Regions from separate parts of the Vibrio cholerae genome, predicted to be linked through region 4. Evidence: predicted binding sites of a transcription regulator. Region 4 holds the regulator's gene; each other region holds the start of a gene.
The links. The regulator PurR, encoded in region 4, represses purine synthesis genes. The targets are predictions, from matches to a motif close to TNANGNAAACGTTTNCNTNA.

Region 1: a site for PurR is predicted at 3,966-3,985, ahead of F0316_RS04465 (NupC/NupG family nucleoside CNT transporter). Genes of this name have one in related genera too.
Region 2: a site for PurR is predicted at 3,531-3,550, ahead of F0316_RS14410 (formate--tetrahydrofolate ligase). Genes of this name have one in related genera too.
Region 3: a site for PurR is predicted at 1,169-1,188, ahead of folD (bifunctional methylenetetrahydrofolate dehydrogenase/methenyltetrahydrofolate cyclohydrolase FolD). Genes of this name have one in related genera too.

The regions. Positions count from the first base shown of each region.
Region 1 covers NZ_CP043554.1:920,566-928,757, forward strand. Annotated here, with positions in the region: gene minD (septum site-determining protein MinD) at 1-501, opposite strand, end outside; gene minC (septum site-determining protein MinC) at 522-1,184, opposite strand; gene F0316_RS04450 (YcgL domain-containing protein) at 1,384-1,662, shown strand; gene F0316_RS04455 (lytic murein transglycosylase) at 1,687-2,658, shown strand; gene F0316_RS04460 (LysR family transcriptional regulator) at 2,835-3,782, shown strand; gene F0316_RS04465 (NupC/NupG family nucleoside CNT transporter) at 4,125-5,330, shown strand; gene F0316_RS04470 (Ig-like domain-containing protein) at 5,595-8,135, shown strand.
Region 2 covers NZ_CP043556.1:47,278-55,469, reverse strand. Annotated here, with positions in the region: gene folE (GTP cyclohydrolase I FolE) at 1-399, shown strand, start outside; gene msrB (peptide-methionine (R)-S-oxide reductase MsrB) at 475-1,611, opposite strand; gene F0316_RS14410 (formate--tetrahydrofolate ligase) at 1,753-3,501, opposite strand; gene mscL (large-conductance mechanosensitive channel protein MscL) at 3,731-4,141, opposite strand; gene elbB (isoprenoid biosynthesis glyoxalase ElbB) at 4,408-5,058, opposite strand; gene F0316_RS14395 (hypothetical protein) at 5,063-5,239, opposite strand; gene F0316_RS14390 (LysR family transcriptional regulator) at 5,374-6,282, opposite strand; gene yjjG (pyrimidine 5'-nucleotidase) at 6,384-7,058, shown strand; gene rnk (nucleoside diphosphate kinase regulator) at 7,119-7,526, opposite strand; gene phnX (phosphonoacetaldehyde hydrolase) at 7,691-8,192, opposite strand, start outside.
Region 3 covers NZ_CP043554.1:932,356-940,547, reverse strand. Annotated here, with positions in the region: gene F0316_RS04525 (OpgC domain-containing protein) at 1-626, opposite strand, end outside; tRNA gene F0316_RS04515 (tRNA-Arg) at 978-1,054, opposite strand; gene folD (bifunctional methylenetetrahydrofolate dehydrogenase/methenyltetrahydrofolate cyclohydrolase FolD) at 1,256-2,116, shown strand; gene F0316_RS04505 (TauD/TfdA dioxygenase family protein) at 2,425-3,273, shown strand; gene F0316_RS04500 (FAD-binding protein) at 3,258-4,721, shown strand; gene F0316_RS04495 (LysR family transcriptional regulator) at 4,852-5,742, opposite strand; gene F0316_RS04485 (L-tyrosine/L-tryptophan isonitrile synthase family protein) at 6,101-7,927, shown strand; gene F0316_RS04480 (molybdopterin guanine dinucleotide-containing S/N-oxide reductase) at 8,017-8,192, opposite strand, start outside.
Region 4 covers NZ_CP043554.1:1,182,764-1,190,955, reverse strand. Annotated here, with positions in the region: gene mukF (chromosome partition protein MukF) at 1-1,131, opposite strand, end outside; gene cmoM (tRNA uridine 5-oxyacetic acid(34) methyltransferase CmoM) at 1,143-1,925, opposite strand; gene elyC (envelope biogenesis factor ElyC) at 2,042-2,863, shown strand; gene torR (two-component system response regulator TorR) at 2,964-3,668, opposite strand; gene torD (molecular chaperone TorD) at 3,893-4,555, shown strand; gene purR (HTH-type transcriptional repressor PurR) at 4,962-5,972, shown strand; cyclic di-GMP riboswitch class I at 6,131-6,217, shown strand; gene F0316_RS05680 (TfoX/Sxy family DNA transformation protein) at 6,331-6,918, shown strand; gene F0316_RS05675 (TVP38/TMEM64 family protein) at 7,273-7,962, shown strand; gene F0316_RS05670 (putative signal transducing protein) at 7,996-8,192, shown strand, end outside.

The DNA of each region.
Region 1 (8,192 bases), 260 kb from region 4:
CGCACGCATCGATTTAGAATCGAGAATGCCTAGAATACGGTCAGAGTCGCGCACTGACGATACTTCAGGGTTGGTGGTGACAATCGCTTCGTCGGCGTAGTACAACGCCATCAGCGCGCCTTGCTCAATCCCTGCTGGTGAGTCACAAATGATGAAGTCAAAACCCATCTCTTTGAGATCATTGAGCACGCGTTGTACGCCATCTTTGGTTAGTGCATCTTTATCACGAGTTTGAGAGGCCGGCAGGATGAACAGGTTTTCGTTGCGTTTGTCTTTAATCAAGGCTTGGTTGAGCGTGGCTTCACCGTTGATGACATTGACAAAATCGTACACCACGCGGCGCTCACAGCCCATGATTAAATCGAGATTACGCAGACCGATATCAAAATCGATCACAGCGGTTTTTTTGCCTCGCAGCGCGAGACCTGAAGCAATTGCAGCACTGGAGGTGGTTTTGCCAACCCCGCCTTTTCCTGACGTGACGACAATAATGCGCGACATGTTATTTTTTCCTTTCAATCTTAAATCGTGAGCGTTTCGAGATAGAGCGATTCGTCAGTCATACTGAGCATCACCCTCTGTTGCCAGAACTGACTTTCAATTTGATCACTTAACCAATAGCGGCCAGCGATGGAAATCAATTCCGCTTGCAAATCATGACAAATAATTCGTGCTTCTCGTTGACCACTCGCTCCGGCAATCGCCCGGCCACGTAACGTGCCATAAATATGGATTGAACCATCGGCGATCACTTCAGCCCCCGCACTGACGTGACTTAAGATCACCAGATCGCCGTCTTTGGCATAAATCTGTTGACCCGAACGCACTGGGGTACGAATCACTTTGGTCGGGGCCATTTGCGCTGGGGCTTGGGCTGGGGAGTTTGTGGCGGTCATTACTGCAAAACCGGCTTCGACGGCAAGGTTTTGGCTACGTTTGTCTTTACATCCTGTGACACCGACGGGGATTAAACCCGCTTGGCTGATCCCTTGTTTTAACGCAGGATAATCAAGATCGCCCTCGACTTTCGCCACATTGATCACCACTGGCGCATTGGCAAAAAAGGCCGGGGCTTGCGCGATCTTTTCTTGAAGAAATTGAACAGTATGCGCAATTTGGTTGTCAGAAAGGTGTAATACCGACAAAGTAAAACTACTACCTTTCAGGTCAGGGTTTTTCGACATGGTAACGTTGACCTCAATAAACTCTATGCCTTACGGAGAGAGCATTGGCTGAGAACAGGGCTGTCATGTTATATTCAGCGCCAAAGCACAGCAAGTTCTCTTGCGGTGAAATAAGTGATTTGGCATCAATTTTGATCAAAGTTAACTGAATTAAGACAAAATGCCCTAAGTGGTCAATAATCGAAATAAAAGGCTTGTCATGCTTTGCTCTATTTACAAAAGTCCTAAAAAAGAAGGCACTTATCTCTATATTCCGAAACGGGACGATTTTTCACAGGTTCCTGACACCTTAAAACAGATGTTTGGTAAACCTATTTTTGTCATGCTGGTTAATCTTGAGCAGCGTCAGTTGGCGCAAGTGAATGTGGAGAAGGTGAAACAATCCATGCAGGAACAAGGTTTCTTTTTGCAGTTACCGCCGCCACCAGAAAATTTGCTGGAACAACATAAGGAGCGCAAAGCGCGCCAAACTCCCTGATGAAGATGGCTCAAGGAGGGCATCTTGAAAAAATTATTATCGATAGTACTGGGCCTAGCGTTATCGGCACCCGTACTCGCCAATGAAGTCAGTTTTGAACAATATGTCGAAAGGCTAAAGCAGCAAGCGCGTGAAGAAGGTATTTCCGAACGCATCCTCAACGAAGCGTTTCGTGATGTGGAATACAAGCCTCGTTCCGTCGTCGCGGATAAAAATCAGCCAGAGAAAAAGTTGACGCTGGATGAATACATCCCGCGCGCTGTACCAGAGTGGAAAGTAAAGCAAGCACAATCTCTGTATGAAAAACACTACACTGAGCTGCAACGCATTGGTAAGCAGTATGGCGTACAACCGAGATTTATTGTTGCCTTGTGGGGGGTTGAAAGTAATTTTGGTGCGTTCACGGGTAACTTTCGGGTGATTGATGCGTTATCGACGCTGGCCTATGAAGGCCGCCGTGAAGAGTTTTTCCGCAAAGAAACCATGGCCGCCTTGCAGATCCTCGAACAAGGTCACATTGCCCCTGAAGCCATGAAAGGCTCTTGGGCGGGCGCGATGGGGCAGTGTCAATTTATGCCAAGCTCGTTTTTGAATTTTGCCGCTGATGGCAACGGCGATGGCAAAAAAGACATTTGGGGAACACGTTCAGACGTATTTGCTTCTACGGCTAACTATCTCAGCCAATCAGGCTGGGATGATAAGTACACTTGGGGACGCCAAGTGAAAATCCCCAAAGGGTTTGACCATGCTCTAGAAGGACGTCAGCCTGAAAAAGGCAAAACGTTACAAGAGTGGAGTAAGCTTGGGGTCACTCGTTATGATGGTAAACCGCTGCCAGCGCTTTCTGATGATATTAAAGCGTGGCTCATCATGCCTGATGATGAAGCAGGGCGAATTTATCTTGTGTATAACAACTACAATGTATTGATGAAGTGGAATCGCTCTCATTACTTTGCGTTGGCGGTCAGCCATCTGGCGGATCGGATTGCGTTCTAACCTGTTGGATTGGCGCAACGGATTGGCATAACGGATTGACAATTAGCGAACAGAGGGCTCTCATTGAGCCCTCTGTTTTTTCTGTTTGTGAGCAACGGGTTTTTAGGCATTTCGGTAATCGGGATGTGTTGATGAAGAAGGCTGTGATGGGGAGAGTTTGCTGATGGAGATGCGATTTGTTTGCTGAACGCGCGAGCCAAATGGCTTTATTTGCGGTGTTAATCCAACATCAAAGTTTTACTGCTGCTGCGCACGCGCTAGGCGTGTCGGTGTCTCATGTCAGTAAACAGCTCGCCGCGTTAGAGGCCTCGCTGGGCGTTAAACTGGTGCAGCGCACCACGCGCAGCTTTACTCTGACGGATGCTGGGAATCTGTTTTATGCCCAGTGCCGTGAACTTTTAACGATTGTGACCAATGCACAAAGTGAAATGGAAGATCAGCGTGATGAAGTGGTAGGGCTGATTAGACTTGGTTTATCGCAATCTTTTGGCACCTTGCATGTGTTGCCTGCTTTGGAGCAGCTTCGCCAACAATATCCTGAGTTGAACGTCGAAGTGCATCTGTTTGATCATAAAGTCGATATGCTCAAGGAAGGGTTGGATTTATGGATCACCAGTAACGAGCAGCTACCAGAGGGTTATGTGGCGCAGCGCATTGCCGATTGCCGTTTTGTGGTGGCCGCATCGCCAGACTACCTGCTGCGTTATGGATCACCCACAGAACCTATGGCCTTAATGGAGCATAACTGCTTGATTTATCGAAGCTGGGAGCGCGATTACACCCGTTGGTCATTCAGCCGAGATGGACACAATCAAACCATTAAAGTGGCCGGAAACTACTCGGTCGATCTGGCGGAGGCGGTACGCGATGCTGCCGTGGCAGGATGGGGAATCGCTTATTTGGCGACCTATTTGCTGCGAGATGAATTTCGCACAGGGCAGCTTATTCAGCTGCTGCCGGAGTGGTCCGCCAATCAACAGATGCCGTTTTATGCGGTGTATCCCAGTCGTCAACATATGCCGAAAAAAACATCGGCGGTGATTGAATTTATCAAACAGCGGCTCGGTACGCCTTGTTACTGGGATACTCGTTTACAACCTTATGTTCGTTTTGCAGCAGAATAGCTTCTGGCGACTTAACGCCGTAGCCGTGTGGATCATGTTTGCTCTCCTTAATGACGCCGCCTTTCGATACTCGGTGAGATTAGCTCACTGGCTTGCTAGTGCAACAGGAGATCGCTGGGGATATATTCCATGAGGATTATTGCTGTTTTTAAAAAGATATTTTCCCAATGGAAAAGATAACTCAAAAGCAAACGTTTAGGTTTAATAAAATCAGCAAGTTATGAAAAGACGTATTTTGATTACCGGTTTGGTAATGAGTGATTAACAAACTCACCTTGCGCATACGATTTCCTTCACTAAAATCGCCGCCTTTCCTGTTCTACTCACAATTTGGGCGGCGTTATGTCATCACTCCTCGGTATGGGCGCAATTTTGCTGGTTGCGTGGCTATTTTCTACCAATAGAAAAAATATCAACTTGCGTACAGTTTCTTTAGCGTTACTGCTGCAAATCTTCTTCGCCTTACTGGTGCTGTATGTACCTGCGGGTAAAGAGGCACTCAATCGTGTGACGGGCGCGGTGTCACAACTGATCAACTATGGGCAAGATGGTATCGGTTTTGTGTTTGGTGGCCTCGCCAATGGCAGCGTAGGTTTTGTGTTTGCGATTAATGTCCTTGGCATCATCATTTTCTTCTCTGCACTGATTTCTGGCCTTTACCATTTAGGCATCATGCCGAAAGTGATTAACCTCATCGGTGGTGGTTTACAGAAATTGCTTGGCACAGGCCGTGCAGAATCCCTTTCTGCTACCGCAAACATTTTCGTGGGTATGATTGAAGCGCCGCTGGTGGTGAAACCTTATCTTCATAAAATGACCGATTCGCAATTCTTTGCAGTGATGACGGGCGGCTTAGCGTCGGTTGCTGGCGGTACTTTGGTTGGTTATGCCTCTTTAGGTGTGGAATTGAACTATCTGATCGCGGCGGCTTTCATGTCTGCCCCTGCGGGTCTCTTGATGGCAAAAATCATGTTGCCAGAAACCGAACACGTCGATGCCGCGATTGCGCAAGATGAGTTGGATCTGCCGAAATCCACTAACGTCGTCGAAGCGATTGCGGATGGCGCGATGTCGGGTGTGAAAATTGCTGTTGCGGTAGGGGCGACTTTGCTCGCCTTTGTGAGTGTGATTGCTCTGTTAAACGGCTTGCTCGGTTGGTTTGGTGGCTGGTTTGGCATCGAGCTGAGCTTTGAACTGATCATGGGGTATGTTTTCGCTCCAGTAGCTTGGCTGATAGGTATTCCATGGCATGAAGCGATCATGGCAGGTTCTTTGATTGGTAACAAAGTGGTGGTGAACGAGTTTGTCGCTTTCATTCAACTGATTGAAGTGAAAGAGCAATTGAGTGCGCATTCACAAGCGATCGTGACTTTCGCGCTGTGCGGTTTTGCCAATATTTCTACCATGGCGATTTTGATTGGTGGTTTGGGTAGCCTTGTACCTGAACGTCGCTCTTTTATCTCCCAATACGGCTTCCGTGCGATTGGCGCAGGCGTATTGGCTAACCTAATGAGTGCATCGATCGCTGGGGTGATTTTGTCTTTGTAATCTTTGATTCAGCAATAGGGGCCAGCGACTACGCTGGCCTTTTTTTTGTCATTCATAAATCACCGCTTTTAGTAGTGGTGATTGTTTTAAAGATCTCCTTTTCATTTCGTGAATCGCGCCGAAAAAGAATTGAAAGCGATGATTAACCGCAGAAGAAGCAGTGACACTGTGCCGAGAACGGTAAACTATTCCATTGATTAACATGCAAATCTTTCACTCTGGAGTATTAGTTATAAGCGACATTATCTAATACAGGAGAGAAACATGAAGCGCTATTGTTTAGCCGCCGTGATTACCGCCAGTTTGGGGGTAAGTTACTCAGCACAAGCCTATAACTGTGCCGGAGTGCCAGTGTGGGACAGCAGTACAGTGTATGTTGGCAGTGATAAAGTTCAAAAAACCAACACCGCTTACCAAGCGCGTTACTGGACTCAGGGTAACGATCCGGTAACCCATTCTGGTCAATGGGACGCATGGCAAATTCTTGGACAGTGTGACGGAGGGGCGAATAACCCACCTCAAGTGTCCATTCAATCACCACTCAATAACGCCAAGATCCCACAAGGCTCCGTCGTCGGATTACAAGCCAATGCCTCAGATAGTGATGGCAGCATTACTCAGGTGGAGTTTTTAGTCGGCACACAGCGTATCGCGATTGACCAACAAGCCCCATACCAAGTGGATTGGACGGCAACGCTAGGAGCCACTTCAGTGACCGCGATTGCGACCGATAACCAAGGTGCAACCACCAGCAGCACCGTAAATATCAGCGTAACGCCTACCGGTAACCCAGTTCCGCCAACTGTGACGTTGACTAGCCCGACGGGCAGTGAACAGCTAACCGTGGGCGATGTTCTAGCCGTGGCCGCAAATGCCACTGACAGTGATGGCACTGTCAACGCTGTTGAATTTTATGTTGATGGTCAACTTGTTGTGACCGATAGCTCTGAGCCTTACCAGTTTAATTGGAATGCCGCTGTCGGCAGCCATACCTTTAAAGCCAAAGCGATTGATAACGACAACCAGTCTACCCTGAGCCAAGAAGTGACTTTAACGGTCGGCAGTGGCTCGAATGCAGGTTGCGCGGGTTTACCTGTGTATTCGGCGGGAACCGCGTATTCGGCAGGGCAGTTGGTACAAAATAAGAACCAAAAATATCGCTGTGATATCGCCGGTTGGTGTTCTTCCAGCTCCGGTTGGGCGTATGAGCCAGGGGTTGGAAGTTATTGGAAAGAAGCATGGAGTGGTTTAGGCGCTTGTTCAACGCCACCTGTCGTGACATTAACCAACCCGACGGCTAACCAAGTGATTCTTGCTGGCTCAACCGTCAGTGTGGCGGCGCAAGCCAGTGATGCCGATGGCTCGGTCACGCAAGTGGAGTTTTTTGCAGGCAACAACAGCTTAGGCGTGGTGACTCAAGCGCCTTATGCGGTTAACTGGATAGCCACCACTACAGGGAATCAAACCCTGAAAGCAGTCGCAACCGACAACGACAGTAACACCAGTGAAAGCGCAGTCAGCGTGACGGTGAGCGATCAAGATCTGGTGGTTTCACTGACTTCGCCGACATCCGGCCAAACCGTTGGTCTAGGTAAACCGGTCAATATTGCCGCCGATGCTACGTCACTAACCAATAATGTGGCGAAAGTGGAGTTTGTGGTCAACGGCGCAGTAGTTGCAACGGATACAACAGAGCCTTTTGCTTACAGTTGGACGCCAAGTGCGATTGGTAACTATACCGTTGCCGCGAAAGCGACTGACGCAGCAGGAACGAGCGTGACCTCTTCTGCTGCCGCAATCAGCGTGGTAGAGCAAGCGCAGAAGAAACATCGCTTGATTGGTTACTGGCATAACTTCGTCAATGGTGCGGGTTGCCCAATTCGTTTGGCGGATATGTCACAAGCGTGGGATGTGATTGATATTGCCTTTGCAGAAAACGATCGCAACAGTACCGGAACGGTACATTTCAACCTGTATGCCGGTGATATTTACAGCAGTTGTCCTGCGCTCGATCCTGCGCAATTCAAGCAAGATATGAAAGCACTGCAAGCGAAAGGTAAAGTATTTGTCCTTTCCTTAGGTGGCGCTGAAGGCACTATTACCCTTAACACTGATCAAGATGAAGCCAACTTCGTGAGCAGCCTGACTGCGTTGATCAAAGAATGGGGCTTTGATGGGTTGGATGTGGATCTCGAAAGTGGTTCAAACCTTGTTCATGGCTCACAAATTCAAGCGCGCTTAGGCCGAGCATTGAAGCAAATCGAGAAAAACATCGGTGGTGATATGTTCCTCACTATGGCGCCTGAACACCCTTATGTGCAAGGTGGTATGGTTGCCTACAGTGGAATTTGGGGCGCTTACATTCCGGTGATTAACGAAGTGCGCGATACGCTTGATATTCTGCATGTTCAGCTCTACAACAACGGTGGTTTACCTAACCCATACACACCGAGCGCGGCACCAGAAGGCTCAGTGGATATGATGGTCGCTCAATCAAAAATGTTGATTGAAGGCTTCACTTTAGCCAACGGGACACGCTTTGAACCATTGCGTGATGACCAAGTAGCCATTGGTTTGCCATCAGGTCCAAGTTCGGCAAATTCGGGTCAAGCTCCAACCCAAAATATCCTTGATGCGTTGGATTGTTTAACCAAAGGAACCCGCTGCGGCACCATCAAACCAGCCTTTGCCTACCCCAATTATGCAGGCGTGATGACCTGGTCAATCAACTGGGATAAGCACGACGGCTTTAATTTTTCCAAACCGGTTGGGGATAAACTTAGCCAGATGAATAATGCTCAGTAAATCCGTTCGTTGAGTTTCTTTTATCGCCAAATTCACCTCAGTTACGCTGGGGTGAAT
Region 2 (8,192 bases), on a different replicon from region 4:
ACCGTTATCGAAAACAAAATGAAAGTGAGTGAGATGGTTAAAGTGAAAGACATCACGCTGACCAGCACGTGTGAACACCACTTAGTCACCATCGATGGCACGGCAGCGGTGGCATATATTCCGCGCGGCAAAATCATCGGCTTATCGAAAATTAACCGTATTGTGCGCTTTTTTGCCCAGCGTCCGCAGGTGCAAGAGCGTATGACGCAGCAGATCTTAGTTGCGCTGCAAACGTTGCTTGAGTCGGATGATGTGGCAGTTACCATCGATGCGACTCACTATTGCGTGAAATCTCGCGGCGTGATGGACGCGACCAGCGTCACCACAACAACCGCTTTGGGTGGGATTTTTAAATCTAACCCTGCGACGCGTGCGGAATTCCTACACGGTTTGCGTTAATTCATTTTCTTAAAAGTGAATATGAATCAGCCCCCAATTTGAGGGCTGATTGCTTTTCAGGGTTGGTATAGCTAATTATTTGAATAGAGCTAAATATTCGCCATAGCCTTGCGCTGCCATCTCTTGTTTGGGGATGAAACGCATCGCGGCGGAGTTTATGCAATAGCGCAAACCGGTTGGAGCAGGGCCATCGTTAAACACATGGCCGAGGTGTGAATCGGCAAAGCGGCTACGCACTTCGGTGCGAGTATAGAACAGGCTATTGTCATCTTTAGTGACAATGTAACTCGAGTTGAGCGGTTGAGTGAAACTCGGCCAACCGGTTTTGGAATCGTACTTGTCGGTAGAAGAGAAGAGCGGCTCACCCGAGACGATATCGACATAAATCCCTTCTTCTTTGTTATCCCAATACTCGTTATCAAACGGGCGCTCTGTACCGTCGCGTTGAGTCACCTTGTATTGCAAGCTGGTCAGTTTGGCGCGAATCTGATCATCCGATGGGCGGACATAAGCTTTGACGTTCGCTTGCCCATTTTTCTCATCAATCCACTGGCGAAGGGTTTTCGGATGCGTGTTACGGTCAGCGCCGAAAATCTCATCCAAATACTGATCGCGTCCGGAAGCATAGCGATAGTAGTTGTAACGGACTTTATTCTTCTTGTAGTAGTCCTGATGGTAATCTTCTGCTGGCCAGAACTTTTTGAACTCAATCAACTCGGTTTTGAGTGGCTTTTTGAATATGCCGAGCTGTTCAATCTCCATCATAAAACGTTTAGCCACTTCAAGTTGCTCGGCGCTGTGATAGAAAATCGCCGGGCGATATTGTTCACCTCTATCCACAAACGAGCCTTGGTCATCGGTTGGGTCAATATGACGGAAAAACTGATCCAGCACTTGTTCATAAGTGACGATCTTCGGGTCAAACGTCACTTGAATGACCTCGATGTGTCCCGTTTTACCCGATGAGACTTGCTTATAAGTCGGGTTTTCGACATCTCCACCGGCATAACCTGAAATCACATCCACGACACCGGGAAGTTTCTCCATATCCGATTCCGTACACCAGAAGCAGCCACCAGCCAATGTCGCTTGCTGGTAGTCAGCTGAAGCCGAGGCGATGGTACTTGGTTTGGTGTCCGCTTGGCTAAACAGAGAAAGGGTGAGTGCCAGCAAGGCGAAAAGTGGCGCTCCCCAAGTAAAGAGTCGTTTCATGAGCATTTCCTTTTGGTTCTTTACAAAGTTATAGAAAAAGAACGGCAAACAGGATCAGAAATTTCAGAGTCGGAGGGGACTTTTTATCTTGAGGATAATGCCGTGCATCAAGTGACAACACGGCGTAGATAACAAACGTGGTTAACTGAGGCCGACAATATTGCCGTCTTGATCGATATCGAGTGACATAAAGGAAGGCTTTTCAGGCAGTCCCGGCATGGTCATCACACTGCCACACAGGGCGTAAACAAATTCGGCGCCTGCACATAAACGCAGCTCGCGGATCGGCACGGTAAAATCACGTGGCGCGCCTTTGATTGCGGGATCGGTAGAAATCGACAGCGGTGTTTTTGCCAAGCAAACCGCAAGATGATCAAAGCCTTGGGCTTGCAGTTTGGCTAATTGCTGCGCGGCTTTATCACTCAGTGCTATCTCGGCAGCGCCATAACCTTTTACCGCGACCGCTTTGAGTTTTTCATCCAATGGCATGCTTGAATGATAGAGCGGAGTGAATTTCGCTGGATGTTGACACTGCTCAACCACTTTCTCGGCAAGCAGCTTGGTACCTTCACCGCCTTTGGCAAAGCCTTCTGAAATGGCTACCGATACACGGTTGGGCAGGGCTTCTATCAGCTTAACCAGTTGTTCCAGTTCTTCGGCACAATCTTGTGGGAAGCGGTTAATCGCTACCACGGCAGGCACACCATACTGGTTAACGTTATCAATATGCCATTTCAAGTTTGCAAAACCGGCTTGCAAAGCGGCGCTGTCTGGCGCGAATAGGGCATCCGGTACCGCTTGGCCGGGGCGTAAATCATACAGGCCTGAATTGGCTTTTAAACCGCGTAAGGTGGCGACAATCACCGCACAATCTGGGGTTTTACCTGATGCTTTGGCTTTGATGTTGCACGCTTTTTCAAACCCCATATCGGAGCCAAAACCGCCTTCGGTCACGGTGTAGTCTGCCAAACGGGTAGCAATTTCATCGGCAATGATCGAGGAGTTACCGTGCGCGATATTGGCAAATGGGCCGGCGTGGATCAGTGTTGGAACGCCTTCTAAAGTCTGCATCAAGGTCGGTTCAATCGCTTCTTTCATGCTCACGGCCATTGCACCAGCCACTTTCAGAGCTTCGGTGGTGACCGGATTACCGTCCAAATCATAAGCCAACACCACATTACCGATACGGCGACGCAAATCACGTAGATCCGAGGCAAGAGCAAGAATCGCCATCAATTCGGAGGCGGCAGAGATATCGAAACCATCTTCGCGCTCATAACCATTAATATTTTTTCCCGGTTCATTGCGGCCGACCATCACCATGCGCAGCGCGCGATCGTTATGATCCATCACGCGTTTCCATATGACCTGTTTGGGGTCAATGCGCAGCGCTGGCATGCCGGTGCGGCGCTCAAAATCGGCATAGCCGAGGCGCTGCTCGTGATAAATTCGCGCATCAATCGCAGCTGCCGCAAGGTTGTGCGCCGCAGTGACGGCATGAATATCACCGGTTAAATGCAGATTGAGCTCTTCCATCGGTGCAACTTGTGAATACCCGCCGCCCGCAGCGCCACCTTTTACCCCAAAAATCGGCCCCATCGAAGGCTGACGAATGCACGCCATGACCGAGTGATTAAGTTTGGCCAACCCTTGTGCTAAACCAATCGTGGTAACGGTTTTACCTTCACCCAGTGGTGTTGGGGTAATCGCAGTGACCAGAATGAATTTGCCTTTAGGTTTGCTGGCCAATCGCTCTAGACAATGCAGTGATACTTTGGCTTTATGCAGGCCGTGGCTTTCGTACTCATTCGCGAGCAATCCCGCTTTTTGAGCAATGGTGTCGATAGACGTTAATGGTGTAGCGCGGCAAATTTCAATATCTGGCAGCATAAAACCCTCATCTAGAGCGGTAAAAATGGTGAGGAAAACGTTTGCGCGCAAATCATAGCGATAAATTGTGGCTTGTAAAGATTCTTATGGAGTGAATTCTGCGAGCGATTGGGATTTTAGCGGATTGCTGATTTTGATCAATTGAAGCACGACATTTTTACTCTCATTCGATGCACTAAAATGGAAAAAGGCGCTCAATTGAGCGCCTTAGAGGGGGAATCATCCAGAGTTATTTATCTTGCTGTGCTTTTAACAAATCACGAATTTCAGAAAGCAGTTCTTGATCTTTGGTTGGCGCTGCAGGGGCTTTAGGCGCTTCCTCTTCCTTACGCTTCAAGGTATTGATCGCTTTTAAACCCATGAAAATGGCGAACGCGATAATCGTAAAATCGACCACGGTTTGGATAAATTTGCCGTAGGCAATCACTACAGCAGGGGCATCACCTTGCGCGGCAAGTAACACGAAACTCAGATCGCTGAAATTCACACCGCCTAAAATAATACCGATTGGCGGCATAATGATATCGGCCACGAACGATGACACTATTTTGCCAAACGCCGCACCAATGATGATACCGACTGCCATGTCGATCACATTGCCACGAGATGCAAAAGCCTTGAACTCTTTAAGTAAGCTCATTGGGTTTTCTCCAAACTGAATAAATTATTGAATTGAAGGTGACTGCGGTATCAGGAGAAGCCAAGGTTTTTCTGCTACCGATTACGTTACCAAGGGTATAGCGCTGTTTGGTTGTGCGCAATCTCGTCATCTAGAAATTTTATATACCTAGCATTATTCATGCGTCCGTTTCATTTGTGCAACAAATGACGACTCTGTGTTGGCCTGAGGACAAAAACCAATGCCCACGTAAAGTGGGCATTGTTATCGATTGAGTTTGTGAAACACTAAGCCAGTTGCAGTAGGCGCTCAACCAATTTTTCGATACCGGAAGCGGCTTGGGAAATATTCTCTGCCAGCATGTAGGCAGGGGTGGAAAGCACTTTATGTCTTTCATCAAATACGATGCCTTCTACTGGGCAATCCACATGCTGACCACCCAACTGATTAAATGCGGCTGCGGTGCCGTGATCATTGCCAATCGTGCCTTGAGCGGCTTCGCCATAAATCATCGGGATGATGGTTGGGGCAATACAGATATAACCCGCAGGTTTTTGCGCATCCGCAAAAGCAAGACAAGCGGCAGCTACATCCGGGTTGATACTGCACTGTGCGCCTTTCACCGCGAAGTCGGTGAGATTTTTCGCGGCTCCAAACCCGCCTGGGAGCAGAAGTGCATCAAATTCATTCACATTGAGTGTGGCTACATCTTGGATTTTTCCGCGCGCAATGCGGGCAGATTCCACCAACACATTGCGTGTTTCTGGCATCTCTTCACCCGTGAGGTGGTTAATGACATGCATCTGCTGCACATTCGGCGCAAAGCAGTGCCAACTGGCTCCTTGTTTCTCGATGGCATGCAGCGCAAGCACCGATTCGTGGATCTCTGCTCCATCGAATACTCCACAGCCACTGAGAATAACCGCGACTTTCTTCATGACATTAATCCTCCATAGATTGCTTATGCGCCTTAGACGTGTCGGTGAGATGGTCTTGAGCCATCGAGGAAGAAGTGTCATGCTCCGCGCCATCTTCTGCCGCTGAATACTCTTCCTGCTCGGGGTAATGTTTGACCACAAACGGGATCAACATCACTGCTGACGGGAAAAAACGCTTCATAACCACTCCTTCTGCCGTTCAATGTATCGCTTCACGGCTCTTTATAAAAAGAAATCTCGGGCTACTTTTTGCGCTAAGTCACCGAATCTGTCTATTCCTCATTCGAATTTGGCCTTTTGACCTTGTGCTCACATTTAGCTATCCCAATAAGGCTGATTATTTCCTAGCTTTTGCTGCAAGAAATCGATGAAAGCTCGAACCTTATAAGGTAGGTGTTTACGTTCAGGAAAAACGGCATAGACCGCATGGACTGGCAGAGAATAGTGTGTCATTACCGATTGGAGTGCTCCACCAGCCAGATCTTTGCTGACCAGAAAAGTCGGCAGTTGAGCAATACCTAACCCTGCAAGCGAGGCTCTGCGAATCGCTTCACTGTTATTCACCGTTAGATTGCCTTTGGGGATGACTTTGACCTCTTGTTGTTGATGGTGAAAGGTCCATTCATTGCCGCCGCGAAAATAAGTATAAACAAGGCAGTTATGCTCAAGGAGATCGGCAGGTTTTTCAGGTTCGCCATAACGCGCTAAGTATTCAGGTGAAGCACAAAGAACACTTTTACAAGTCACAAGGCGTTTCGCAACAAGGTTCGATGTGGGTAGGTGTCCTATCCGAATGGCGAGATCAAAGCCACCTTCAATCAGATCAACCATTTGGTCTTCCAGTTGCAAATCTATTTCTACCTTAGGATAAATAGAGATGAAGTCAGCAATGATGGGCGCGATGTGTAGAACGCCAAAAGACATAGGCGCGGTAATTTTTAGTTTGCCTTGTGGTTCACCTTGCAATTCGGTGACAGCATCCATTCCTTGTCGGGCGTAACTCAGTGCTTGTGAAACATGGTAGTAATAACGTTCACCGGCTTCAGTTAAGCTTAATTTTCGTGTTGTACGATTGATCAACCGAATCCCTAAATCATCTTCAAGCTGAGAAAGCCTTTTACTGACCGCCGATTTGGTGATTTTGAGTTTTTTGGCTGCAAGAGAGAAGCTGCCACATTCGACAACTGCAACAAAAACAGGAATAGAAGAAAAAGTTGTCAGCATAATGATTGTTGAATAGAGAAAAACAAAAAGTTTCCATAATCGGAGATTATCATCAATTAAAAAACAATCTACACTGTTGGTCTGATTTTAAGGAGATCATCATGAAGTACGATTGGATCTTATTTGACGCTGACGAGACCTTGTTTCATTTCGATGCTTTTAAAGGGATGCAGCTGATGTTCGCGCGCAAAGGCGTGGAATTTACCGAACAAGATTTTCACCAATACCAAGAAGTGAATAAACCGCTGTGGGTGGATTACCAAAACGGCGATATTACTGCCGCGCAGCTCAAACATACGCGCTTTGCGGGTTGGGCTGAAAAGCTTAATACCACCACTGACGAGCTTAATAGCGCATTTTTACAAGCCATGGCGGATATTTGCACCTTGCTACCGGGCGCGATGGAGTTGATGCAGGCGCTACACGGTAAAGCGCGTTTGGGCATTATCACCAACGGTTTTACCGAATTACAAGATGTTCGGCTGGCTAAAACTGGCATGACTGACTTTTTTGATCAGATTGTGATTTCTGAAGAAGTCGGGATTGCGAAACCTGATGCTGGCATTTTTGCCCACGCACTAGAGCGTATGGGCAACCCAGCCAAAAGCCGAGTGCTGATGGTCGGGGATAATCCACATTCTGACATTCTTGGTGGCTTGAATTTTGGCATCGAAACTTGCTGGCTCAATGTGCATCAGCACCCGAAACCAGATGGCATTACGCCACATTATGAAGTGGTTTCACTGCATGAGCTGAGAGAGATTTTGTTGGCGTAATGCCATGAATAAGCGAGGCGCTCCTGGTGCAAAGTGAACCACTTTGCACCAGATACCTGATTAGCGGTGGAATTCGCCAGCGCGTTCAGGTTGATAGACGATGTCGATGATTTCGAGGGTTTTGAGTGTACCGCCCGGCATTGGCCAAGCCAGTTGTTGACCGACTGCCAAACCAAGCAATGCACTTCCCACTGGGGCGAAAATCGAAACGTCCGCGCTGCTTTTCACATCGTTTGGATACACCAAGGTTTTTTCCATCACTTCATCGCTGCCCAAAAATTTAAAGCGCACCGTAGAATTCATAGTGACGACATTGTCTGGCATCTCTGCAGGTTCGAGCACAGTGGCGCGATCCAATTCTTCTTCCAGTTTCTCTAGCTCTGGCGACAAAGTGGCTAGGTTATCCATCAACTGGCTGATTCTGTCCATATCGCGAGTGGACACCACGATAGTATTAAGTTGAGACATTTTATTCCTCCCAAATAAATACCGCCCTGAAAACAGGGCGGTATCAATCAGTCTTGTTAAGTTGTCGGACTAACCATAGCTCGCATAGCAGAAGATTTCAAGCCCCCAATAGGTAACCAGTTTTTTAGAAGGGGAGCGAGAAATGGAGTAAACGAACTGACCACTTAAGGGCGTTCACCGGCTAATAATCTTTGCTCAATTTGTGCGAGCACGGCAGGCAAGTCTGCAACCGTATCAATCAAATAATGCGGTTTTGCCTGTTGCAGTTTGGCTTGTGCACGTCCGCGCGCCACTTGCAGCGTTTGGGCATCAGCATGTTGATACTCTTCAAGGGTTAACCCGGCTTCGTTGCCTGACAGCAGTAAACCGATGGTCCACATACCCGCATTATGGCCTTCCTCGATGCCGGGCAGCGCATCATCGACTTTCACACAAGCGCGTACATCGGTCACGCCAAGCTCAATGACATTTTTGAGTGCCATAAAAGGGGCGGGACGGCCACCTTGCGGTAAATCATCGGTAGCAACCACATAATCGGGACGATAACCGTAATCGGCTGCCGCAGCGATCAGCACATCCATCACTTGGCGTGGATAACCAGAGCAAGATCCGATTTTGATCCCGCGCGATCGGATCTGTTCAACCACTTCAAGTGAGTGAGGAATC
Region 3 (8,192 bases), 250 kb from region 4:
GCAAAAGGGTCAAAGTAACCGAGCTCAGGAATGTATTCTGCAGAAAGCCACTTAAAGAGTGGCAAAAGCATAGCGCCTTGAATCCAACCACTACTTGCCCAAATCAGCACGCTCAGCGCAAGTACCCATTTAAGATAACCGCGACGAAACCCGTACAGAGCCAAAGGAAACAGCAACATATACATGATATAGAGTGGCAAAATTTCCAGATAGGCGGGTTTATTGAGCAGCAGGAAGCTCATCAACATGGTCATAAAAGGCATAGTAGGCAGATTACTAAAGCTGCCACCAAACACGGTGACTTGTTCAGCAAAATAGTGGCTGCCCAGCCAAAACCACAGCATGGCAATAAAGAGTCCTGCAATGTGGTATTTGTAGATAATGAACGCACGATTCCACACTTTCCCAGCCGCTTGACGGTCAGTGTATTCACGGCGGCTATAGACCATACCAGCCAGTAGTCCAGACATGAAGATGAAACCTTCCGCGGCACCAAACACGCCGACAGGTTCATGAGTAATCATTTGCAGTATGGTTGTACCGCCGCTGTACCAGATAAGATGGTTGAAGGTGATCAGCACCAACAATAATCCTCGGATACTGTCCAATGCGGGGATGCGTTTCATGGGTATCTCCCTGCGTTTTCAGTCCAATAAATTGGTAGTCACAAAAATACCAAGTCGACTAAAAATGCGGATAAGCGGTTGAATATATTGGGTAATACGGCAGGATGGTGATATCTAGTTTGGACTTACCTTTCCCTGAGCACGCGGATCCTTGCACCACCTGATGGCTTTGTAAATAGGGGGCATAAAAAAAACCGAGAGGTCGCACAGCTTGTCGATGATACCGATGCAAAATCGCCACTTCTCAACTACCCAACGCAACAAAATTTAAAACCGTCACCGCTCAAAACAGTGATTTGAGGATAACAATAAAAAACCCCAGCAAATGAGCTTTGCTGGGGTCTGAAATAATGGCACGCCCTACAGGATTCGAACCTGTGACCACATGCTTAGAAGGCACGTGCTCTATCCAACTGAGCTAAGGGCGCGCTACAGGGTGAGGATTATACGAGTTAAACGGGCTAGATCAACGCCTTTATCTAACTTTCTGTTTCGAATGAGCAATATTTTACCGATCTCATCTCAACTGCCGAAAAACAGAACAAAGCAAACGTTTGCCCGTGGATGTTATCAAAAATATCTGCGACAATGCGCGCAAAAATTTTCGCTCCAAACCTGTAAGGAAAGTCATGACTGCTCAAAATATTGATGGAACGCTGATTTCGCAAACGGTGCGCTCAGAAGTGGCAGCCCGTGTTAAAGCTCGTGTTCAAGCTGGGTTACGAGCCCCAGGACTGGCGGTTGTGTTGGTGGGCGAAGATCCTGCTTCACAAGTGTATGTCGGCAGTAAACGCCGTGCCTGTGAAGAAGTCGGTTTTGTCTCCAAATCTTTCGATTTACCCGCCACCGCTAGCGAAGAAGCCTTGCTGTCACTGGTTGAAGAACTCAATAACGATCCGCAAATCGATGGCATTTTGGTACAACTGCCGTTACCTGCGGGTATGGATACGACCAAAGTGTTGGAGAGTATTCACCCAGAGAAAGATGTGGATGGATTCCACCCTTACAACGTCGGTCGCTTGGCGCAGCGCATTCCGAAACTGCGCTCTTGCACACCCAAAGGCATTATTACTCTGCTTGAACGCTACAATATTCCACTACGCGGCAAACACGCGGTGATTGTGGGAGCTTCCAACATTGTCGGTCGTCCGATGACGTTAGAGCTACTCTTGGCAGGCTGTACCACCACCACTTGCCATCGCTTTACTCAAGATCTCGAAGGCCATATTCGCCAAGCGGATATCTTGGTGGTCGCGGTCGGTAAACCTAACTTTATTCCGGGAGCATGGATTAAAGAAGGTGCAGTTGTGGTCGATGTTGGCATTAACCGCTTAGATACTGGTAAGCTGGTTGGCGATGTGGAATACGATGTTGCCCGTACGCGTGCAAGTTTTATCACTCCAGTACCCGGTGGTGTAGGACCTATGACCGTCGCAAGCTTGATTGAAAACACTATGATGGCGTGTGAGCAGTTCCACACTCAAGGTTAGCCACAGTGGCTATCTGCAACGCCAAAGCGTCGCGGTATTCACACTCACCTTGTGTTAACGCCTTGTGCTAACACCTGAGAAGCAGTAAGAGGTCAATACCATGCATGGATTGACCTCTTTCGTTCTGTTTGCGCTTTATACTCCCCCCTCTTTCTAAATAGGTATTCCCTTCTCTCTCAATAACGCAGAGACTGTTCCCGTATCGGTAACTCTCGGTTCTTCTTTTGTTATCTAGTCAATTCCAGCGGTTGTACAAATAATCGGACTAGATAAAGGAAAAACCTAAGCCCATTTTGGAGGCCATTGATATGCCGTACAAAATTACTGCTCTGCAACCGTTTGGAGTGATCGTAGAACCGAAACATGCTCCGATTCATGTCAATGAGTTAGATATTGATGAGTTACGCGAACTCTTTTTGCGTGAACAACTTGTGTTACTGCGTGGTTTTGAAACCTTTGAACATTCGGAGCAGTTTGCGGACTACTGCGAACGCTGGGGAGAAGTGAGTGTTTGGCCGTTTGGGCGCGTATTAGATCTGGTACAAAAAGAGGATCCTGGCGATCACATTTTTGACAGCAGCTACATGCCCATGCATTGGGATGGCATGTATCGCCCACAAGTCCCTGAATACCAAATCTTTCAGTGTGTAAAGGCTCCTTTACCGGGGCATGGTGGGCGTACGACCTTCAGTCATACCATGCTGGCTTTACAGCACGCCCCTCAGCCAGATCTTGAGCTTTGGCAGCAAGTCACCGGACACTACCAGCGTAAAATGGAGTTTTACCACAGTAAAACCGTCTCCCCGATTGTGATGCAGCATCCATACCGAGACTATCAAGTAATACGCTACAACGAGCCGCATTTTGAAGAAAATGGCGACCTGCTCAATCCACCTGATGTATCACTGTCTGGAATTACCCCTGAGCAAGCGATCGAGTTTCACAAAAGTTTACGCCGTGCACTGTACGACCCACGTAACTTCTACGCTCATGAGTGGCAAACGGGTGACATAGTGATCACCGATAACTTCTCCTTACTCCATGGCCGTGAAGGCTTTACCTCTCACACGCCGCGTCACATTCGTCGTGTGCAAGTGTTAAGTAATCCTCCTTATAACAATCCAAGCTTGGAGTCGTACCAATGTCCACAAAAATAACCGACATCGTCATTATCGGCGCAGGCCCAGTTGGGTTAATGAGTGCCTACTTAGCACAGCGCTGCGGTTTAAACGCGCTGATCATTGATAAGTCAGCCGAACCACTTCAAGTCGGACGCGCCGATGCGTTAAATGCCCGCACCTTACAACTGCTCGAAGTCGCGAAGCTTTTTGATGATCTTTACCCTTTAGGCAAGCCGTGTAATACCAGCTCGGTTTGGGCTAATGGCCATTTTATCTCGCGCCAATCGAGCTGGTGGGAAGCCTTGGAAGGCTGCTTGCACAAACACTTTTTGATGTTAGGTCAATCGTTTGTTGAGCATCTATTGGACAAGAAATTACTTGAAGCGAATGCCCCCGTTTGGCGCAACACAAGCGTCGACAATATCGAGCTCAATCAAGCAGGCTGCCTAACTCATCTCAGCAATGGTGAGCGTATTCAATCGCGCTTTGTGATTGGTGCGGATGGGTCTCAATCTTTTGTGCGTCGTCATTTTAGTGTGCCTTTTCACATTGTGCGCCCCGAAATTATCTGGGCGGTGATTGATGGTGTGATTGACAGTGACTTTCCTAAAGTCCCTGAAATTATTGTGTTCCAAGCAGAAACCTCAGATGTGGCATGGATCCCTCGCGAAGGTGAAATCGATCGCTTCTATGTCCGTATGGATACGCACGATTTCACCTTAGAGCAGGCTATCGCCAAAATTAACCGGGCAATGGCACCTCATCAATTGGGTTTTAAGGAAGTGGTCTGGTTCTCGCAATTTGCCGTGAAAGAATCGGTAGCAGAACATTACAGCGTCGATGACCGGGTTTTCCTTGCAGGGGATGCCTGTCACGTACACTCAGTCAACGGTGGACAAGGATTAAATACTGGGGTTGCTGACGCATTTAACCTGATCTGGAAACTAAGTATGGTGATTAAAGGTCAAGCCTCTCCTGCTTTATTGAAAAGTTATCACGCTGAACGTCAACCAGTGGCGCAGAGCGTGATAGACAGCTCCGGTGAACTGGTACGCTCAACGAAGTTTTCAGCCACCAACACCCATGCGCAAGACTACGTAAAAATAGTTGAAAAGCGTTCAGGTAATATCACGGGAATGGGCATTCGCTACTACGAAGAAGGCTTAGCTGGCACTCGAATGTGGGATTTCGTGCTCAATCAAGGTACTGAGATCACTCGTTTGTACTCACTGCTTGACTACTCAAGATGGACACTGTTCTTGTTTAGTGATGACGAATGCGTGGTTGACGTGCCGCCGCATGTACATGTGATCCGCATCGGTACCCAATCCGAAAATGCTCAACACTGGACACGTCACGCACCTTATCCAGGACAAGCGGTATTGGTTCGCCCTGATGCTTACATCGAATGGGTCACTCCACTGCATCAGGTTCACAGTGTGTTGGCAGAAGGTGTGTTGACAGAATTCAACTTATCTCACTAGTTCAATACCTGCGTTCACTCGATCTTCATCAAGCCCTAAACGGGCTTGGTGACTTTCCCCGGCACTAGAAGCCATCGACACACCCATGCGGCTCATTGCGCGTTGGCTCTACCTGTTTAAACACTCTCCATTAACCACACAATGTTCCCACCAGATAATCGATAAATAAACGCACCCTTGGCGGCAAATTTTTACGACTGGGGTAAAGAATATTCATGGTAGTACTGATCTGATAGAAGTCCGGAAACAATCGCACCAGCGATGCATCAGGCAACTTATCAATCAAAAAACTGGCAATCGATCCCACACCCAAACCATTTTGCACCATGGTCATGACGCCAAGCGGAGAATTACTGCTGTGTTTGCTATGGAATTTGACCTGATGTTGTACGCCCTCTTGATTGGTTAAAGTTAGGGTTTGGTTAGGCAGATTTAAGCGTGTGAGATAGACCCAATCGTGCTGCTCTAAATCCTGAATCGTATGGATCGGCGGCGCGTTCTCTAAATAGGTTTGACTGGCATAAATACCTAACTCAAAAGGCGCTATAACACGGCCAACTAAAGAGGATGACGTCAGCTCACCAATTCGGATCACCATATCCAGATTAGAATCCACCAAATCTTGCAGTCCATCATCGAGCTGAATATCGAAATTCACCTTAGGGTACTGCTTATAAAACTCAGCCAGTAGCGGGTTGAGCAAAAAAGTGCCGACATCAATAGTGGTACCAATGCGGATCGTTCCGGACACTTCTGACGCTAAGTGGTTAACGGAGCAAAGCGCCTCCTCCGCAATATTCAATAATCCGTGGCTGCGTTGATAAAATGTGTCCCCCTCTGTGGTTAAACTGATTTTACGGGTAGTTCGGTTTAGCAAGCGCACATTCACTGTTTTTTCTAAAGCGGTGATCTGTTCACTGACCTTAGATTTGGTCATACCTAATGCTTCTGCAGCACAAGTAAAAGAACCACACTCAACCACTTTATTGAATATCACTATGCGTTTTAACTCATTTAGCATGACTGTTCCTTTATTAGTAACTTTGGGTTCTATTTTCATTATCTAGTCAGTACAAGGAATAGCAGAAATAATAATTCCGCCTGTTAGAGATGAGTAATTTTTATTGGTTTCAAGCAGATTTCATATAACCAAACGATTTTTTTAATTTGTGGCATTAATTCCAATTCCTATGTGCGGAATTAATTCACCTAGAGTAGATGTACGGTGAGATGAGTAGATACGTTATCCAATTATTGATGAATGGTTCAATAATGAGCCAAGATGTCATTCTCATTTGTGCACAAATTACTCAACAAGAAAACGACCGTATTGAATATGTTGAATTGCATTCAACCAATCCAACGAATGAGGAAAATTTATGCTCGATGCTCAACAAGAAACCCATGTGGAGAAGATCTCATTTATTCTTCTAAATCAACTGATTGCACAATGCAATGCCAGTTACAACGGGCTTGCTCACTTAAAAAGTCAAATTCGTAGATTTGTAAATAGCCAAGAGAAAATTAAATTACTCCTCCCCGCTTTCCCCTGTAAAACAAATAACTTAGATAAAGTACTTAGCCATACACCCGATCTCGGTGAATATGTCGTTTTAAGAAAGTTTGTTCAATGCATCCGTGACATTGAATCCGTTTATGAACCGGGTGTGACGTTTTATATCTTTTCTGACTATCATACATTCTCTGATTATATCTCCGTCGACTTAGACCACCATTATGATTACTCAGACAATCTGCGTAAAATGGTAGCAAACATGAATTGCAGCGATGCGTTAAAAATTGTCAATTTCGAACATTTTGATGAATTTTCCGATCTGAAAGACACGGAATATTTTGATGGATTACGTGAGAAGTTTGGTGATCCTGACTATGCAGAGAATTTCACTGAACTTAAATTAAAAAATAATAAGATGAACCAAACCTATCTGGGTTTGAAAAAGTTCATGAATCAGGATCAGAAATTCGTTCTTGCTCCTCTCTCATACAAAGATCGCCGACGTCGCCTTGCGGATATCGCTAAGGGGATGATGGTGCAAGGCAAAGCGCTGGATAACTTCTTGCAGCAAAAATTTGCCGATTGCATTCGATTAAGCATTCATGAACATCCGATGATAGGTAAGAAATACTCGCTGTTTCTGTTCCATGAACGCCAATTCAAAACGCCTTGGCACAGTACTTTGCTGTTTGATGCCAGCCGCGGCGAATTCATTATTGATAGTAAAGAAAATCACTTAAAACGTTCTGGGGTGATTTTGCCTGTCACTCATGATGGCAAGCCTTGGTGTTACCTGCAATTGAGCGCATCCGATGAAGTGCACGCCCATGCGCTGCGCCAAATACGGGCAGAATTGCAACACGAAAAATCGGGGTTGCGTTTAGAGTGCCCAGCCAATCGCGCTTCACTGGACATGCTACTTCCCAAAGAGCTCAGCCAACTGGTCAAAGAATTTGGCTCGGTTCTGCTGCGCGGTTTTGCACCACTGGCTGACTCTGAACAGCTACAAACTTGGTACCTCAATCACCGTTCTGCCGTCACTTGGGCTTATGAGGTTAGCGTACAAGCCTTCAAAGGCAGTGCTGGTGAGCAACCTTTACATTGGGAGCTCTCCTGCCCACCCGCTTATATGGCCGTACACCCACATCGCTATCAATATGAAGATTACACCCCCCATGAGTACGCGGTTTACAGCGTTGCATCCCCTGACTCGAATACTTGGACCGTGGTTGACGCTGCACTCGCCGTCCTGACCATCAACGGTCAAGAGCGCGAACAGCTGCGTAACACCATCATGCACTACAGCAACTTTTCACCTGAACATGGCGGGAATACTTTACACCCCCTCGTCCGTTACTGTTCGACATCACGCCAAGATGTGCTGCGTTGGCAAGATTTTCAGCATGCGCAGGGCTACCTCACTCATTTAGAAGGGGTCAGCGAATTAACCGAGCAGTCACGGATCTATCAACGCCTCAACACGTTATGTCATGACCCAAGAGTTTGCTTTGAGTACAGGCTACAAACCGGCGATTTGCTGTTGGTGAATAATTTAACCACCTTGCAAGCGAGCCATACGAGTTCGATGCATAACGAATACTGGTCTATTCATCTACAACCAGACTCAATCAACTCACCTTGGCAGCCGCACAATCGTATTGTTGAACAAGCTGAACTCACCTCGGCTTAGGCTTCAGCCAAAGCAGCAAGTCGGTTAAGAACGCAAAAAGCCGAGGCACTCGCCTCGGCTTTCTATTGGTGTTGTCTTATTACTCGCGATTAGCCATTTTTCGGTGGCATAAACGCCGTCAGTTCCAACGCTGGCCCTGTGTACTTTTCAATACGCACCAGAGAGGAGTTCGCCGCACAACCATTGGCCAAACGTGAAGTCGGAATGTCTGAAGTCAGCACATTCGCACCACCGTTTTTACATAAGCCAGTTTGCGGATCAAGGT
Region 4 (8,192 bases):
TTGCTCTTTATGCACTTTCAGCATGTCGCCAATCCGCTGCGCAAGTTCATCGTTCACTTGTTGCAGCTCTTCGTATTCCACTTCCATCGGCACATGACCGGTAACTTCTTCGTCACGCAGGGTCAAGGTTTCATCTCGCAGATCGGATAGACGTTCTGCATCGGCGTAAGTGAGATACCAAGGTTGTTCAAAATAGTCGTTCATTGACTGACGCAGACGTTGGCTGAACGCGCGGTTCTGGTCCATATCAATCGCGGTACGAATAAACTTGTGGACATGGCGATCGTAACCAATCCAAAGATCGATCGCTTGCTGCCCCCAGCTCGTGATGCGGTCGAGCTTCATTTGCAGCGCAAACAGCGTCTCTTCGATGAAATCCAATTCCAGATCGCCATACACGCACTCCTGAATATCGAGGATTTGCGTTTGCAACTCATCGCCTGCCGCTTGCAAGGTATCTTGCAGCTCACGCAGTGTGGCGGAAGTCTCAGACAGCAAGGCTTCACAGTTGTTGATCGCATCGCGCCAATCTTTATTCAGCAGATCCGCAATCTGCTCTTTGACCGATTGCTGCTGCTCATCCATCACACGCTGGTTAAGGTCGATGCGATCGAAGATTTCACTCACCGAATATTTGAGTACACCAAACACGTTTTTGCGCCAATGGGCGACACTGCCACCCTGCTGCGCTGATTCCACAGCTTTCGCCATCTCATCCGCCACCATAGAGAGTTGGATGGATAGTTTGAGTTTGGAAAATTCGCGATGACGAACGTAGTAATCGGTAATGCCGATCGCCAACGGCGTCAAACGGTAGATGCTGGCACCTTCCGTCATTTCGCTGGTAAAACGGCTTAATAAGCGCTGCTTGACCAGATCATTAATCGCATTGTTAGCCCGAAAGGCTGAGGCTTCTCCCGATTCTGCAAACAAGCGCGTGACTATCGCGAATGCATCGTGAAGTTCTCCTTCTCCGAGCTCTTCATCAAATCTTTCATTACTGAGCACAGCAATCGCGAGCAAAAATGCCAGCCGCTCAGTAGGCAGATTCAATGAGAAGTCATACTGTTTTACCCAAGTGACGAGTTCGTCGATAGGCTTTTGCACAGTATCCTGAGTAAACTCACTCATTGTGTGTCCTGTTATTGTTTTTTCTTAGCCCATACGTGAATGTATCGACCCAATGAGAGGTAAGGCTCCTGACGGCAGAATTTGCGCTCCAGTGCCACCAAATCCTCATACTGGTATTCGCCCATGTTTTTCATGTTTCCGATGTAATCACTGAAACAACGAATACCGGATTTCCCGCAGATCTCAAAACCCGATTCTTCGATCCATTGGTAGACCTCTTCGGGGAGCAAGCCTTTCTGCGGTTGTAATTTAAACCGTTTGCGGTGCGGCATATCCTCTAGCACGTGCGGAATGTTGCCACACACGGCGTTTTTGTAAACCAAACCGTGATAGTTGTAAAACATCACCGACACCATGCCGCCCGGTCTGACTTGCGCCAGCAAATTTTGCAACGCCGGTTGGGGTTCCGCTAACCATTCCATCACCGCATGAAACAGCACCAAATCCACGGGCGCATCAAGGTGTGCTTGAATCGTCTGCACTGGTGAATGGACGAAGCGATACTGCTCAAGCAGGCCATTGTTTGCAATATCCTGTTCGGCCAATTGCAACATTTCCGAAGAAAGATCACAGAGTGTCACTCGATGCCCAAGGCGAGCGATTTTTTGCGATACTTGCGCCAAGCCGCCACCCGCATCGAGCACGTGCAAGGGAACTTTTTGCGTGTCCAGTTGACTGAGAAGCTGCTCCAAATCTTCCCAAACAATGACTTGGCGGATCTCACCTTTGTCAGAACCGTATATATTTTTTGCAAATTTGTGGGCAATATCGTCGAAATTGCGATCTTCTGTCACAGTAGCTTGAGTTATGATAACGAACCGTGCCTGCTATTCTGTCATACGAATGGCAGGAATAAAGAGGCTTCGACTCTTTTTATAATCAAGTGCTGTTTTTTCGGACTGTTTTCTCTATGTTTGAGCTGAAAAAAATATTTTCTTCACTGTTGATGCCTCTGCCAGCGCTGCTGATCATTGGTTTCGTGGGCCTGATGTTGATCATGTTCACGGCAAAACGTAAAACTGGCTGCCTAGTGGTGTTATTCTCCCTCACTGGGCTATTTCTGGTTTCCTTTCAACCCGTGGCGACTCGTTTGTTGATGCCACTTGAACGTACTTACACGGCATTTTTACCCGTAGAAGGTACTCTTGACTACGTGATGGTGCTCGGGAATGGCCATGTCATTGATGATGATATTCCCCCCACCTCCGAGCTTACTCGTGCTGCGCTCATGCGCTTAACAGAAGGCATTCGTATTAGTCGTATGTATCCGGGTTCGAAACTTATCCTCTCCGGTTACGCTGGCGGCAGCGAAGTTAGCCATGCTCGGATGATGGCGCGTGTCGCTTTGGCGTTAGGCGTGCCTAAATCGGATATTATTTTGCTGGAAACCGCTAAAGATACTTGGGAAGAAGCGCGCCAAGCGGCCGCTTTCGTGCAACAAAAACGCATGGTGCTCGTCACCTCAGCCAGCCACATGAAGCGTGCGATGCGTGAATTTGAATCGGCGGGCTTAACACCCATTCCTGCCCCGACCAATTACTTAGGCCACCTCAATATTATTCAGCCTTGGGATAAATACATTCCAAGATCGCGCTATCTTGAGCAAACTGAGCAGTATTGGCATGAAACTTTAGGACTGATGTGGCAAACCCTGCGAGATACTGTGGCAGGGGATAGCGGTGAGCCTGTGCTTACTCCACCGGTGGTTGAAGAGGCACCAAGCGCACCTTAGTCTCATCCGCTTTAGGGATCATAAGTAGCATTAAAAAACTGGCATTTAGCCAGTTTTTTAATTTTTACAATGCAGAAAAGAATAAGGACACTTTCGAAGTTTAATCTCCAGCAAACATGTACCCTTCGCCGTGAACCGTCACAAAGATTTGCGGGTTTTTCGGATCCATTTCCATTTTGGCGCGCATACGGCGGATCAATACGTCAATCGTACGGTCGTTTGGCGCATCCACACGGTGACTGATCATGTTCAAAATCCGCTCACGGCTCAGCACTTGATTAGGATAAGAAGAAAGCGCAACCAACAACTCGTATTCCGCTTTAGTGAGCTTGACTGGCTCACCGTTACGGCTTAATGCACGGCGCTGAACATCGAACGTCCACTCACCAAAATGCACCAGTTTGTCATCGTGTTTGTCGGTAATTCTCTCTCGCTGTGCGAGGGAAATTCGCCATAATAAGTTTTTTACACGAACCTGAAGCTCGCGTAGGTCAACAGGTTTGGTGACATAATCGTCCGCGCCCATTTCGAGGCCAACGATTTTGTCGATACTGTCGGTGCGTCCTGTCACTAAAATAATGCCAATCTCCGACTGGCTGCGTAATTCTCGCGTCAATAACAGACCGTCTTCACCGTGCAAATTAATGTCCAGCAAAACCAGATCGATGTCATTGAGCTCTAACGCTTCTCTCATCTGTGCGCCACTTTCTGCTTCCGTCACTTGGTAACCTTCATTTTGAAAGTAACCACTTAACTTACTTCGCGTGACGAGGTCATCTTCAACCACAAGTACGTGATAGCTCATAATGCACCATTTTAAATAACTGGATGTATCGCAGGGTTATTCTATTCATATTTGTTAATAACTCGAGAAAAATCGTGAGAAACCTCACTTTTTCTTGATGCAAAGCAAACTTCTTTTAACAGATTAACAACCTATTCTTTTCTTTTCACAAACTGTCACAATCACCGTGATAGCTGTTCATTTTTATGGTTTAGACTAAGCACACATCGATTGGGAGTGCAGAGATGATGCAAGAACTGAAAATCCTCAATGAAAAGCGTGCTGAAATCTATTGGTGGCTGTCGAGCCTGTTTTTTAAAGAACTGAGCGAGCAAGATATTGCTCGCTATCACTCAGCAGAAGTTCGTACTTTTTTAAGCGGGCTCGCTGATGAGCAAAGCTTGAGCCGCGAAGTTAAACACTTGGTCGAGGCGCTCAATCGCTTGCAAGATCGCCAAGATGCACAGCTGGAGCTCGCTGCAGATTTCTGTGATCTCTTTTTGAAATCAGACCGTGATTCCGCCCTGCCCTATGCTTCTGTCTATGCCGATCAAGGTTTACTCAATGGCAAGCCTGCGCAGCAAATGCGTGAGTTACTCAGCGCACATGGGGTTAAGGTTGAACAAAATCTCAATGAGCCCGAGGATCATCTTGCCATCCAGCTCGATTTTTTAGCGCATCTAGCAATCAGTGCTAACCAAATTGAGCACTCAGCACAACTGAGTTTAGCGCTCCAAGCTCAGTCCGACTTCATAAGTCAACACTTACTCACTTGGCTACCTGCCTTTGCTGAACGTTGCACTCAATTTGATGCTTTCGGATTGTACTCAGCCGCCGCTCGTTTAGCGTTAGCCTTTATTCAGCAAGATAAACACTGTCTTGATGAGCTGATCCAAGAGACCCATTAGCCAGACAGGCAAAGCGGAAAGCCAGCCTATTTTATCTATCCCAAACGGCTTCGTGTGGTAGCCAACACCACGGCAGGGTCAAATAGGAAGGGGATAGACGAATTAATTGTGAAATGGCTTATAGTTTGGTGAATGAATTTCGTTGCGACGGAGAGATTTGCAGTCTAAAATCCATCCGCAAACGATAAAAACGAGTAAAAATTTCAACCGCTGTTTCTCGGCGGTTTTTGTTTTTTATTACTTTAGGTTTATTACTTTAGGCATAGTGATTGAAGCGCTTTACGTACGGCATAGTGTTGGACATGTGCTCGCACAGAGTGTGAAGATTCGCTCAGTCTCGCCTTACTTCTGCTGATTAAATCCACCGATGTTATTCGCTGGCAGCAGTCATCGACAGGAACACTCTATGGCTACGATTAAAGATGTGGCACGCCTTGCGGGCGTGTCAACCACTACCGTTTCTCACGTCATCAATAAAACTCGCTTTGTGGCAGAAACCACCCAAGAGAAAGTGATGGAAGCCGTTAAGCAGCTGAACTACGCGCCAAGTGCCGTGGCACGCAGCTTAAAGTGCAATACCACTCGCACGATTGGTATGTTAGTGACGCAATCTACTAACCTGTTTTTCTCGGAAGTTATCGACGGTGTGGAAAGCTACTGTTACCGTCAAGGCTATACGCTGATCCTATGTAACACAGGCGGCATCTATGAAAAGCAACGCGATTATATCCGCATGCTGGCCGAAAAACGGGTTGATGGCATTTTGGTGATGTGTTCAGACCTGACCCAAGAGCTGCAAGATATGTTGGATGCGCACAAAGATATTCCAAAAGTGGTTATGGATTGGGGTCCAGAAACGTCGCACGCCGATAAAATCATCGATAACTCCGAAGAAGGCGGCTACCTCGCGACCAAATACCTCACTGACCGCGGTCACACTGAGATTGCATGTTTGAGTGGTCACTTCGTCAAAGCCGCATGCCAAGAGCGCATTCAAGGTTTCCGTCGCGCGATGGCGGAAGCCAAGTTGACCGTCAATGAAGATTGGATCTTGGAAGGTAACTTTGAGTGTGATACTGCCGTTTTAGCGGCGGATAAAATCATTGCGATGGACAAGCGCCCCACGGCGGTATTCTGTTTCAACGATACGATGGCATTAGGTTTGATGAGCCGTTTGCAACAGAAAGGCATACGTATTCCAGAAGATATGTCTGTCATCGGTTACGATAATATCGAGTTAGCAGAATACTTCTCTCCACCACTGACCACAGTGCACCAACCTAAGCGTCGTGTGGGTAAGAACGCGTTTGAAATTTTGCTAGAACGCATTAAAGACAAAGAACACGAGCGCCGAATTTTCGAAATGCACCCAGAGATCGTAGAGCGCGACACGGTGAAAGACTTGACAAAATCCTAACTTTCTTGACAATTCATAACGCCTATATTTGAAAGCTTGTCACATAAATATGACAAAACATATGTAGTGCGAGTATTATTAGTAGGGCTCATTCTCACATTTGAAATATCAGTATGTGAGAATGACCCAAGAATGATTAATTTTTATCAGGAAAAATGTCACGCACAGGGCAAACCATTCGAAAGAGTGGGACGCAAAGCCTCCGGCCTAAACCAGAAGACGTGGTAGGTAGCGGGGTTACCGATGGCAAAATGCATACACTTTGTTGACTCATCATTGACACTATGAATGCATGCTTTTGCTAATTTTCTCGGACCTGACTTGGTGGCGTATGTAACAATACTCCGAGACTAACAGCATGGATAAACCAGTATTAAAAGATTCAATGCGGCTCTTTGAGCAGCTAGGACGTGTTAAATCTCGTTCAATGTTTGGTGGCTTTGGTATTTTCGTCGACGAAACTATGTTTGCGCTTGTGGTTAACGATACGCTGCACATCCGTGCAGATGACGCCACAATCGAAAAGTATAAACAGCAAGGTTATGAACCTTATGTTTACAAAAAACGTGGCTTCCCCGTTGTAACTAAGTACTACGCTCTACCTGAAGATTGTTGGAGTCATCCAGACTCTATCCTCAATGAAGCGCGTGCAGCACTGGAGGTCGCTAAGGCCGAACGTGAAACTCAAGCACAAGCGAAACCTGATCGTTTGAAAGATCTTCCTAACTTGCGTTTAGCAACAGAAAGAATGCTCAAAAAAGCAGGTATCGACACCGTCGAGTCTCTTCAGACTCTTGGTTCTGTTGAAGCTTATAAAGCGGTTCAACGAACTCACACGGCAGAGGTGAGTTTAGAGTTGCTATGGGCTCTAGAAGGCGCAATCGAAGGTAAACATTGGTCGGTGATCCCACAAAATCGTCGTGATGAGCTATTAAGGCATCTCTGAGTTTCATTTTGAGTTCATCAACGCCTGTAATCATCCTGTGTTTTTACACACCCTATATTTCATAACGCGTCCAAAGTGGCGCGTTATTTTTTTGAAAGAAAAACGGCCTTTGGCCTGTCTTTACTTTTAGGCTCTCTATGTATCTCCAGTAAATTCAGTGACAGACGATATACTTGAGTAATGAGCGATACTCTAATGACTTGGAGTGACAAGTCGGCGGTCACTGTGTGCACCCACATCAAACCAGAGATAGTCTATGGTTGGGTGAAGAATCGTAGCCCACACCGCTGAAGAGCCAAGTAAAACGGGCAATATCACGCCCCACAAACCATAAAGTAATGACTAGGTACTCGAATGTATAAAAAACTCATCATCGCCCTTGTTTTGATTGCCATTGCCGCGCTCTTGGTGACGCAGTTTAGCCAATACCTCACTCTTGATGTTGCGAAAGCCAAACAAGCCGAATTAGCGAATTATATTGATGCCCATTTGCTGCAAGCCGCACTGATCTATTTTGTGGTGTATGTTCTCCTAACCGCATTTTCAATCCCCGGCGCAACGGTCGTGACTTTGTTGGGAGCGGCACTATTTGGCTTTTGGTTGAGCTTACTGCTGGCTTCTTTTGCCAGTACCATTGGTGCCACTCTCGCCTTTCTCAGTAGCCGCTTCTTATTGCGAGATTGGGTGCAAGCTAAATTCGCTGATAAATTGCAAACCATCAATCAAGGTATTGAACGAGATGGCGCGTTTTATTTACTCTCTCTGCGACTGATCCCGATTTTTCCATTTTTCCTGATTAACTTAGTGATGGGGCTAACGCCTATCTCCACTTGGCGTTACTACTGGGTCAGCCAACTTGGTATGCTGCCGGGTACGGCGGTGTATCTCAATGCGGGTACTCAACTGGCGGAAATCTCAAGCCTAGGCGAAATTGTGTCGCTCCCTGTGCTCGCTTCATTCGTTTTGTTAGGCGTATTTCCGATAGTGGTGAAATGGATCATGGGTAAATTTCAGCAGCGTGCCACTCAATCGCCAGTGAAGTAAGTCACTCTTGGTAAAAGTAAGCTAGGAAGGACAATGAAAATCTACACGGCCACTCATCCGCTTGAAGCGCACATGCTGATGCAGCTTTTGCATCAGCAAGGGATAGCGTGTGAGTTGCGTGGAGAAATGCTGTTTGCGCTGCGCGGCGAGATCCCGATGGATTCCAGCAGCGCCCCTTCACTTTGGTTAAAGAAACCGGAGCAACAAACCGCAGCGCAGCAAATCATCCG